DNA from 2 places in the Mycobacterium sp. NGS56 genome. Region 2 is predicted to be linked to the other one. Evidence: riboswitches for the same ligand, from Rfam matches in the RefSeq annotation. Region 2 holds a riboswitch; the other holds the start of a gene.
The links. Region 2 has a riboswitch for magnesium ahead of AC5Y4F_RS23955 (Rv1535 family protein). Riboswitches for the same ligand answer to the same signal wherever they lie in the genome.

Region 1: it holds a riboswitch for magnesium, as region 2 does, so the genes downstream of both, AC5Y4F_RS21245 (hypothetical protein) here and AC5Y4F_RS23955 (Rv1535 family protein) in region 2, are expected to answer to the same signal.

What each region holds. Positions count from the first base shown of each region.
Region 1 is NZ_JCALCQ010000011.1:27,283-32,959, forward strand. Features, by position in the region: gene AC5Y4F_RS21235 (acyltransferase family protein) at 1-1,538, shown strand, start outside; gene AC5Y4F_RS21240 (O-methyltransferase) at 1,542-2,201, opposite strand; M-box (ykoK) riboswitch at 2,314-2,486, shown strand; gene AC5Y4F_RS21245 (hypothetical protein) at 2,721-2,933, shown strand; gene AC5Y4F_RS21250 (NRAMP family divalent metal transporter) at 3,048-4,847, shown strand; gene AC5Y4F_RS21255 (NADP-dependent oxidoreductase) at 4,839-5,677, opposite strand, start outside.
Region 2 is NZ_JCALCQ010000015.1:20,735-26,411, forward strand. Features, by position in the region: gene AC5Y4F_RS23940 (AMP-binding protein) at 1-154, shown strand, start outside; gene AC5Y4F_RS23945 (carboxymuconolactone decarboxylase family protein) at 218-784, shown strand; gene AC5Y4F_RS23950 (NAD(P)H-dependent flavin oxidoreductase) at 831-1,955, shown strand; M-box (ykoK) riboswitch at 2,136-2,321, shown strand; gene AC5Y4F_RS23955 (Rv1535 family protein) at 2,610-2,855, shown strand; gene ileS (isoleucine--tRNA ligase) at 3,116-5,677, shown strand, end outside.

The sequences.
Region 1 (5,677 bases), on a different contig from region 2:
TCGCGGTGGAGGAGCAGTATTACTTCGTCTGGCCGGTGCTGCTCATCGCGGTCACCCTACTGCTCGCCGCCCGCGCGAGGCGCCGCTGTTCCCGGGCCACCGTCGGTGGTGTGCGCTTCGCCACTTTCCTGATCGCCACCCTCGGTGCCCTGGCTTCGGCGGCCCTGGCCATCGTCTCGGCGTCGGATGGCACCCGCGACCGGATCTACTTCGGCACCGATACCCGCGCGCAGGCGTTGCTGATCGGTGCCGCGGCCGCCGCCCTGTTGGTGCGTGACTGGCCGTCGATGAACCGCGGTTGGTGCATGATCCGCACGCGGTGGGGGCGCCGGGTCGCCCGGGTTCTGCCGCTGTTGGGTTTGGCCGGATTGGCCGCGGCGACGCACTACGCCACCGGGGCCGGCGGAGAATTCCGCCACGGCTTGCTGATTGGAGTCGCGATTGCGGCGGTGATCGTCATCGCACCCGTCGCCCTGGAGCAGCGCGGAGTCGTCGCGCACGCGCTCGCGTTGCGCCCACTGGTGGGGCTGGGAACCATCTCCTATGGGGTCTATCTGTGGCATTGGCCAATCTTCTTGGCGCTGAACGGCGAACGCACCGGATGGTCGGGTCTGCCGCTATTCGCTGCCCGGTGTGGCGCCACGCTGTTGATTGCCGCAACGTCGTATTGGCTGCTCGAACAACCCATTCGGCGATGGCGCCCGGCGCGGGTGCCGCTGTTGCCGCTGGCGGCCGCGAGCGTTGCCAGTGCGGCCGCGGTGACTCTGTTGGTGATTCCGGTGGGCACCGGGCCCGGCCTGCGGGAGACCGGGCTACCGCCCGGCGTCTCGGCCGTCGCGGCGGTCTCGCCGTCGCCGCCCGGCGCGAGCCGGCCTCGAGACGCCAACCGGCCGTTCACCGTCTCGGTGTTCGGTGATTCGATCGGGTGGACCTGGATGCACTACCTGCCCCCGACGCCCGGGTTCACGTTCCTCGACCACACTGTCATCGGATGCAGCCTGGTGCGTGGCACGCCGTACCGCTACATCGGCCAGACTCTGGAGCAACGGTCCGAGTGCGACGGCTGGCCGATTCGTTGGTCGACCCAGGTCAGCCGCGACCAGCCAGACGTCGCGTTGCTCGTCATCGGCCGCTGGGAGACGGTGGACCGGGTCAACGAGGGCCAGTGGACTCACATCGGCGACCCGACCTTCGACGCCTACCTCAACGGTGAGCTCGAACGGGCGCTGAACATCGTGGGCGCTACCGGTGTCCGCGTGGTGGTTGCTACCGTTCCCTACAGCCGGGGCGGTGAAAAGCCGGACGGCCGGCTGTATCCGGAGGACCAGCCGGATCGGGTCAACCTGTGGAACACCATGTTGCGCAAGACCGTGAGCCACCATCGAGGAGTCGCGATCCTCGATCTGAACAAGAAGCTGTGCCCCGACGGGGTTTATACCCCCAAGGTCGATGGCATCAAGGTGCGCAGCGATGGCGTTCACCTCACCCCCGAAGGGGTGAAGTGGCTCACGCCGTGGCTCGAGGAATCGCTGCGCTAGACCCTAATCGCTTGTGCGGCAGCTGATCTCCATGCTATCGCTCTCGCGGACCTGGAAGTTGAAGCTGACGTAGCCGTTGTCCTGGTTGCGCACGCGATCGAGATAGGGCGCCAGGTCGGCCGAGCTGGCGTTGTCGGCGATGACCAGTGCACCCGTGGACAGGCGGGGCTCCAGCATCTCGATCACGGGTAAGTACAGGTCTTTCCAGCCGTCGAGCAACACGAAATCGACCGGTCCCCCCAAGTCCGCCAGCGTGGACAGCGCGTCGCCTTCCAGGATGGTGATGACGTCGTCCAGGCCGGTCTCGGCGAACGTCTGCTTGGCCGCGGCGATCTTGGTGTCGCTCAGCTCGGTGGTCACCACCCGGCCGGCGCCGTTGTCGCGCACCGCGGCGGCCAGATGCAGCGCAGAGATGCCGAACGACATGCCGAATTCGACGACGGTGGCCGGACGGGTGGCCCGCACCAGCGAATACAGCAGCCGGCCGGCGTCCCGCGTCACCGGGATGTAGAACTCGCTCATCGCCTCGGTGCGTTCCTGCGTGGTCATCGGCCGGTCGAACGCGCCGCGCCGCTCGCGCAACAGCGCCATCTGGTTTTTCGCCTCCGCATACATGCGGTCGAGCGTCGAAGCGACCCGGGCGTCCTGCAACGTAGTGGTCATGGCACCGAGCCTAGGCGCGCGTCCTTAGCGGGCGCTGGGAGAGCCGCGGAGGGTGTCAGGGATCCGCTAAGCGGTTTGACGACGCCGCGCACCGGTGTCACTATGGACCCCGCAAGCACCTCGGTAGGTGAGGCGTCTGCATGGATACAGGCCACTGACCCCGAACGTCGAGAGACGCCCCGGGTCAGGACAGCTCTTCCCGGACCCAAGGGTTGAGCCCAAGTGGCTTCCGGAATGTTACGGATACGCCGTGCAGTGCCGAAGCTCCGACGAGAGGGGTGCGGCCCGCGGTTTGTGTCGTGGGTCTTTCCAACCTCTTTCGTTCAGGTGAATGTGGCGACACCCGCGTGTGTCTTGGCCGTGAGGAGGTGAGGGCGAGATGAGTCCTGGCGATAGTCCGTATCCGAAATCCGTCTTGTCCCGATCCGGTTCCGGCATTTCTTTCACCGCCTGACCTCGTTGGTCTTGCGCGGTTGACACCCGTGCCGACGCCGATCGGGCTCCTGTCAGGAGAAGATCATGGCTTTTGTCGTCACGCACCGTTTTTCTGCGGCATCCGAGCGTGGACGGTCGATGCTGCGGGCAGGCCGGTTGGTGGCCAACAGGTTTCACCGGCGGGCCAGCTTGACCCCGCAGGAGCGGGCCAACCTGTACGTCTCGCGGATGCCGATCGCGATGGTCACCGCATCGCTGGGTGGCCACGTCGCGGGTTCCGACAGTAACCACCGTTGAACCACTGCCTGGGCGGCGGGCGTCCCAGCGGCGCCCGTCGCCCCAGGCTCGTTGAACGCCGCATCACCAATGCGTCCCCGCGACGTGAGAATCGCCCCAGATAGCGAGAATGCAATGACTTCGATCGACACCGGCGGCGGCCGCCGCACCCCGGTGGTCGGCGGGACCTCTAGCGCGCCGGAGGGCGCATCCTTGCCGGCCCGACGCCCGGCCGTGGTGGATTCCGCGCACGTCGGCGACATCGTCGGCGCGTTCGGGCGCATCCGGCGCGACGGGGACGGCGCGTCCAGTGGACGCTGGCGGCGGCTGCGGACGTTGGCCGTGATCACCGGGCCCGGGCTCATCGTCATGGTGGGTGACAACGACGCCGGTGGCGTCGCGACCTACGCGCAGGCGGGCCAGAACTACGGCATGGGCCTGTTGTGGACGTTGGCACTGCTGGTCCCGGTGCTGTACGTGAACCAGGAGATGGTACTGCGGCTAGGTGCGGTGGCCCGGGTTGGGCACGCGCGCTTGATATTCGAGCGGTTCGGCAAGTTCTGGGGCGCCTTCAGCGTTGGTGATCTGCTGGTCCTGAACGCGTTGACGATCGTCACCGAATTCATCGGTGTCGCATTGGCTCTCGGCTTCCTGGGTTGCCCGAAGATCATCGCCGTCCCGGCCGCCGCCGTGCTGCTGTTCGCCGTGGTGGCCGGCGGCTCGTTTCGCCGTTGGGAGAGGTTGATGTTCCTCCTGATCGCGGTGAATGTGCTGATCTTTCCGATGGTGTTCCTGGTGCATCCGACCGCCAAAGCAACCGTGGCCGGCCTGATCCCGCAATTCCCCGGCGGTCTCAACTCGACGGTGTTGCTGCTGGTGGTCGCGATCGTGGGCACGACGGTCGCGCCGTGGCAGCTGTTCTTCCAGCAGTCAAACGTGGTGGACAAGCGCATCACCGCCCGCTGGATCCCTTACGGCCGAGCGGATTTGGCGATAGGAATCGTTGTGGTCATGGTCGGCGCGACGGCGCTGATGGCCGTGGCGGCGTTCGGATTGACCGGCACCGCCGATGCGGGTCACTTCACCGATGCGGGCGCGGTCGCGGCGGGATTGTCGAAGCATCTGGGTCGCGCGGTGGGGGTGCTGTTCGCGATCATCCTGCTGGACGCGTCGCTGATCGGCGCCAACGCCGTCGGCCTGGCGACCACCTATGCGGTCGGTGATGCTATGGGTAAGCGGCACTCGTTGCATTGGAAGATCCGCGAGGCCCCGCTGTTCTACGGCGGCTACGCGATACTACTCGCGGTGTCGGCGGCGATCTCCTTCAGTCCCAACCACGTCCTGGGCCTGGTGACCCAGGGCGTACAGGCACTCGCCGGTGTGCTGCTCCCCTCGGCCACCGTATTCCTGGTGCTGCTCTGCAATGACCGAGCGGTGCTGGGGCCGTGGGTGAACACGGTGCGACAGAACATCATTGCGTGGAGCATCGTGTGGTGTCTGGTGCTGCTGTCGCTAGCGCTGACGGCGGCCACCTTCTTCCCCGATCTGTCGACGACCACCATCGAGGCTGGTCTCGCGGCCGGCGCGGCGCTCGGCATCGTCGGCGGTGCCGCGCTGATCATCATGGGTACACGACACCGGCACCTGACCGAGGCCGAAGCCATCGCGCGGACGCTCGGTGGCGGCCTGGACCCGCAAGAGGTCGACGAACTCGAGGACGCTTCGTCGCTGACGCGTGCCGAGAGACGGGCGGTACGGCGCCAGGACCGGTCGGCTTGGCAAACCCCCAACGTCGCGCTGCTCGATCGGCCCACGATGTCACCGATGCGCCGGGCGGGGCTGATGACCCTGCGGGTTTACCTGGTGGTGGCGGTAGTTTTCGTCATCATCAAGATCATGCAGGCCGGTGTTGTCGGGCCGGCCGCCTCATTCTGAGTTGGTTGGCAGCAGAACAATTTTCCCGTGCGTGTGCCGCTGCTCGAGTTCGGCATAAGCGTCAGCTACCCGGTCCAGCGGGTAGGTCGCGGCGATGTCGAACTCGATGGCGCCCGAGACGATCAGGTCGGCCATCTCCGCGAGCACCTCGGGCGTCGAGGCTTCCATGCTGCCCTCGGCCTTGGCGCCCACCTCGCCCGCCTTCTGAAACGAGATGATGGTGTCGATACGCTCGGGCGCCACGCCCAGATCGACGGCCAGCTGAACGTAGTCCGGACCGAACAGGTCGATGAACGCGTCGATGCCATCCGGCGCCGCGTCATGCAGCCGCCCGGCGAGTCCGTCACCGTAGGTGATCGGGCTGACGCCATGCGCGCGCAGCCAGTCGGCATTGCCCGGGCCCGCAATGCCGAGCACCCGCGCCTTGCGCAAGGCCAGCAGCTGCACGACAAGGCTGCCCACCCCACCCGCGGCGGCCGACACGGCGATCGTCTCACCGGGTCGGGGCGCCACCGCGCGGACGGCCGCATAAGCGGTCGCCCCAACCACGTACAGCGAACCCGCTGCCTCCCAACCGAGTTCGGAAGGTTTACGGATCAACTGGTTGACCGGGACCGCCGTGTGGGTGGCATGGCTGGACCGGCGCATGCTGAATCCCAAGACTTCGTCGCCGACCGAGAATTCGGTGACCCCGGGTGCCACTGCGGTGATGACGCCGGCCAGATCGCTACCCTGCCCGGAGGGAAAGGTGGCCGGGAACATCTCGTGCATCGCTCCGACGCGGATACCGGCTTCCCCGGGGTTTATCCCCGCGGCACGCACTTCGACGA
Region 2 (5,677 bases):
CGCCTCGGCGATCTCCAATTCACATGGTTTGGGTGTGGCCGACCTCGTTGTGGTAGCTCCCGGTTCGATCCCCATCACCACCAGCGGCAAGGTCAGGCGAGCGGCCTGCGTCGAGCAGTACCGGCAGAATCAGTTCGCCCGCTTGGACGCTTAGGCATTGGCCCAGCGTCTGGGAGCGTCGGCGGCGTTTGCGCCGAACGCGTGGGATGCTCAGACCATGACCACAGCCCGTGTCCCGGGACTGCCGCCCGGTGAGGCCAAAGCCGCCGCCGACGAAGCTGCCGTGCCCAACTACATGGCCGAACTCCATATCTTCCAAGTGCTTCTCAACCATCCGCCGCTGGCGCGCGCGATCAACGATCTGCTCGCCACCATGCTCTGGCATGGTGCGCTCGACCCGCGGTTGCGCGAGTTGGTGATCATGCGAATCGGCTGGCTCACCGCGTGCGACTACGAATGGACACAGCACTGGCGGGTCGCGTCGAGGCTGGGCGTGGCCCCCGACGACCTGCTCGGGGTCCGCGACTGGCAAACCCACGCCGGGTTCGGTCCCACCGAGCGCGCTGTGCTGGCCGCGACCGACGACGTGGTGCGCGACGGTGCGGTGAGCGCCGAGAGCTGGGTGGCCTGCGAGCGTGAATTAGAGGGCGACACAACGGTTCTCATCGAGCTCGTCACCGCCATCGGCGCGTGGCGAATGGTTGCGTCGATTTTGGATAGCCTCCGGGTCCCGCTCGAAGAGGGCGTGTCCAGTTGGCCGCCGGACGGTCGACAGCCCGCGTAGGCGCAATCGATTGACAGATCAATCCGTAGCTCCTTAGCGTCGGGCAATGAGAACCAGGGTCGCCGAGATGCTCGGAGTGGAATTCCCGATCTGTGCCTTCAGCCACTGCCGCGACGTGGTGGCGGCTGTGACCAACGCCGGCGGCTTCGGGGTCCTGGGCGCGACCGCGCACAGTCCCCGACGGCTGCAGAGCGAGCTGACCTGGATCGAGGAACAGACCGGGGGCAAACCCTATGGGGTCGACCTACTGCTGCCGCCCAAATACGTCGGTGCCGAGCAGGGCGGCATCGACACCACAAAGGCCCGCACCCTGCTGCCCGACGAGCATCGCGCGTTCGTCGAGGACCTCCTGGCCCGCTACGGCGTCACGGCGACCGCCGAGGAACCGCGCGGCTCCTTGGGCGGTCTGAGCGTCTCGCCCAAGGCGTACGAGCCGCTGCTCGACGTGGCCTTCTCCCACAACATCCGGCTGATCGCCAGCGCGCTCGGGCCGCCCCCGGCGGACCTCGTCCGTCGGGCGCACGACCAGAACGTGGTGGTGGCCGCGCTGGCCGGTACCACCCGGCACGCGCAACGCCACGCCGCCGCCGGCGTCGACCTGATCGTCGCGCAGGGCACCGAGGCGGGCGGTCATACCGGCGAGGTGGCAACCATGGTTTTGGTGCCCGAGGTCGTCGATGCCGTGGCGCCGGTGCCCGTCCTCGCCGCCGGCGGCATCGCCCGCGGCCGCCAGATCGCCGCGGCGCTGGCTCTGGGCGCCGAGGGCGTGTGGTGCGGCTCGGTGTGGCTGACCACCGAAGAGGCCGAGACGGTGCCCGTGGTCAAGGAGAAGTTCCTGGCCGCCACCTCGTCGGACACTGTGCGGTCGCGCTCGATGACGGGCAAGCCGGCGCGGATGCTGCGCACGGCCTGGACCGACGAGTGGGAGCGGCCGGAAAACCCGGATCCGCTGGGCATGCCGTTGCAGACCGCGCTGATCACCGAGCCGCAGGTGCGCATCAACCAAGCCGCCGCCCATCAGGGCGCAAAGGCGCGTGAGCTGGCTACCTACTTTGTCGGACAGGTGGTGGGCTCGCTGGATCGGGTCCGCCCGACGCGCTCTGTCGTGCTCGACATGGTCGACGAGTTCATCGACACCATCGGCCGCCTCGACGGCCTGGTCGAGACGTGATGCCCCGCGGACCAGCCGCGCCGCACTGACGTTTCCCTGCCCACTGGTACGGCAAACGCCCAGGTCAACCCGGTGGGCCTGGCCGAATGCTGTGGGCACCCCTGGCGAATGCGTACAGATCTTCCGACACGCTATCGGGGGATTTGACCGCGTCATACCCGTCGTGCATTATCGGTCCGGTAAGCACCTCGTTAGGTGAGGCGTCTACACGAATACAGGCCACTGACCCCGAACGTCGAAAGACGCCCCGGGTCAGGACAGCTCCTCCCGGCTTAAGGGTTGAGCCCAGGTGGCTTCCGGCTCGGATTGTGTTTCTGGGCCAGGACACGTCGTGTGGTGCCGAAGCTCTGACGAGAGGGGTGCGGATCTCCGACGGTCGTCGGATTCTGTTCCTCTGCTGCGCATAGATTGCATGCGACCCGCGCATGCGTCGTGACCGCGAGGAGGTGAGGGACACATGAGTTCAAGCGATAGTCCGGACCGAAGTCCGAACGGTGTCTCGTCCCGATCCGGTCTCCGGCGCGACCTTCTCGGTTGAGTCGTTCGCAACGCTGAGTCGTTCTCGGCCAAGCGTTTTGAGATCGGAACCGCCACGGGACGGGACACATACGTCTGTCCAATGAGTCCCCGTCGGATCTCCCTCTAGGAGCGAAAATGACCGCAGCCTTCTACGACGAAGTAACGACCGTAGCGCCCGCCCGCATGCTGACCGTGGTGCGCGACACCGATACGTTTCCGGCTCCCGCTCCGGTGGCCAAGGACCGCCGCCGTGGCGACACCCCCCGATTCGGCGCCGGTGGCGACCCGCTGGTGGACGGCGCGGCTCGCCTGCTGAGCGTTCCGCTGCGTCACGTGTACGCCGCGCTGTGGCGAGCTGGTGTCCTCGAAGTGCGGGCCTGACGGCCCAACCGTGAGAGGCGTCGAGAAACGTATTTGCGGGTCTTCGTAGAATCGTCTTACTGGCGTCGATCCGGCCATCACCGGGGAGCCTTCGGAAGAACAGCCGTCGGCGGCTCAGTAGAACCGAACGGGTAGGCCCGTCACAGCCGCGATCGAGTGGCCACGCGAAAGCGCGGCAAGCGGGGTGGTACCGCGGCGCTCGCGCAGCCAGCGCATCGTCGTCCCCGGTTTGCACCGTGGCACAGGAGACAACGCGCACAGTGACCGATACATCCGGCTCCGAAGCCGACCTAAAGGCTCAGCCCGCGGATTCCGTCCAGGCGTACCCGAAGCCAGGGGCGCCCGACTTCCCGGCGCTCGAGCTCGAGGTGCTGGACTATTGGGCTCGCGACGACACCTTCCGCGCCAGCATCGCGCGTCGTGACGGCGCACCGGAATACGTGTTCTACGACGGGCCGCCGTTCGCCAACGGGCTGCCGCACTACGGGCACCTGCTCACCGGCTACGTCAAGGACATCGTCCCGCGCTACCGCACCATGCGCGGCTACAAGGTGGAGCGCCGCTTCGGCTGGGACACCCACGGCCTGCCGGCCGAACTCGAGGTCGAGCGCCAACTGGGCATCACCGACAAATCGCAGATCGACGACATGGGCATCGCCGCGTTCAACGAGGCTTGCCGCGCCTCGGTGCTGCGCTACACCGACGAGTGGCAGGCCTACGTCACCCGCCAGGCGCGCTGGGTCGACTTCGACAATGACTACAAGACGCTGGATTTGCCCTACATGGAGTCGGTGATCTGGGCGTTCAAACAGCTGTGGGACAAGGGGCTGGTCTACGAGGGCTACCGGGTGCTGCCGTACTGCTGGCGCGACGAAACGCCGTTGTCCAACCACGAATTGCGGATGGACGACGACGTGTACCAGAGCCGGCAGGACCCCGCCCTTACGGTGGGGTTCAAGGTGGTCGGCGGACCGTTGGACGGGGCCCACCTGCTGGTGTGGACGACGACACCGTGGACCCTGCCGTCCAACCTCGCCGTCGCCGTCAACCCCGACGTGACCTACGTCGAGGTAAAAGCCGACGGGCGTCGTTTCGTCCTCGCGCAACCGAGACTGGCCGCTTACGCCCGGGAGTTGGGTGAAGAACCGGAGATCCTCGCCAGTTATCTCGGCGCGGACCTGCTCGGCACCCGCTACCTCCCGCCGTTCGCGTATTTCATGGATACGGCGAACGCATTTCAGGTGCTGCCCGGCGACTTCGTCACCACCGAGGACGGCACCGGCATCGTGCACATCGCGCCGGCCTACGGCGAGGACGACATGGCAACCACCGACAAGGCCGGCATCGCCCCGGTCACGCCGGTCGATTCCAAGGGCCGGTTTGACGCAGCGGTCCCGGATTACCAGGGACAGCACGTTTTCGACGCCAACCCGCACATCATCCGCGACCTGAAAAACGGTAGCGGTCCCGTCGCGGCCAACGGTGCGATACTGCTTCGCCACGAAACCTACGAGCACCCCTACCCGCATTGCTGGCGCTGCCGCAATCCGCTGATCTATCGGGCGGTGTCGTCGTGGTTCGTCGCGGTCACCGAATTCCGGGACCGCATGGTCGAACTCAACCAGCAGATCACCTGGTACCCCGAGCATGTCAAGGACGGTCAGTCCGGCAAATGGCTGCAGGGCGCCCGCGACTGGTCGATCTCACGAAACCGCTACTGGGGCAGCCCGATTCCGGTATGGAAGTCCGACGACCCCGCATACCCGCGGATCGACGTCTACGGCAGCCTCGACGAACTCGAACGCGACTTCGGGGTGCGGCCCACCAACCTGCACCGGCCCTTCGTCGACGAGCTGACCCGGCCCAACCCCGACGATCCGACGGGTGCCAGCACGATGCGGCGCATCCCCGACGTGCTCGATGTCTGGTTCGACTCGGGGTCCATGCCGTACGCCCAGGTGCACTTCCCGTTCGAGAACGAGGAGTGGTTCGACGGTCATTACCCGGGCGACTTCATCGTCGAGTACATCGGGCAGACCCGCGGCTGGTTTTACACGCTGCACGTGCTGGCCACCGCGCTGTTCGACCGTCCCGCCTTCAAAACCTGCGTGGCACACGGCATTGTGCTGGGCTCTGATGGCCAGAAGATGAGCAAGTCGCTGCGCAACTATCCCGATGTCAGCGAGGTGTTCGACCGCGACGGATCCGACGCCATGCGCTGGTTCCTGATGGCCTCGCCGATTCTGCGCGGGGGCAATCTCATCGTCACCGAGCAGGGCATCCGCGAGGGCGTGCGCCAGGTGCTGCTGCCGTTCTGGAACGCCTATAGCTTCCTGGCCCTCTATGCGCCCAAAGTCGGTACCTGGCGCACCGATTCGACGCAGGTGCTGGACCGCTACATCCTGGCCAAGCTCGCCGAACTGCGCGACGACCTGACCCACGAGATGGACACCTGCGATATCTCGCGGGCCTGCGAGCAGCTGCGCCAGTTCACCGAGGCGCTGACGAACTGGTATGTGCGACGGTCGCGTTCGCGGTTTTGGGAGGAGGACGTCGAGGCAATCGATACCTTGCACACCGTGCTGGAGGTGACCGCACGGCTGGCCGCGCCGCTGCTTCCCTCGGTGACCGAGATCGTTTGGCGCGGCCTGACCGGGGGACGGTCGGTGCACCTGACCGATTGGCCGCACGCCGGCGAGCTGCCCGCCGACCCCGACCTGGTCGCTGCGATGGATCAGGTGCGCGAGGTCTGCTCGGCGGCGTCCTCGTTGCGGAAGGCCAAGAAGCTGCGGGTGCGGCTGCCGCTGCCGAAACTGACGGTG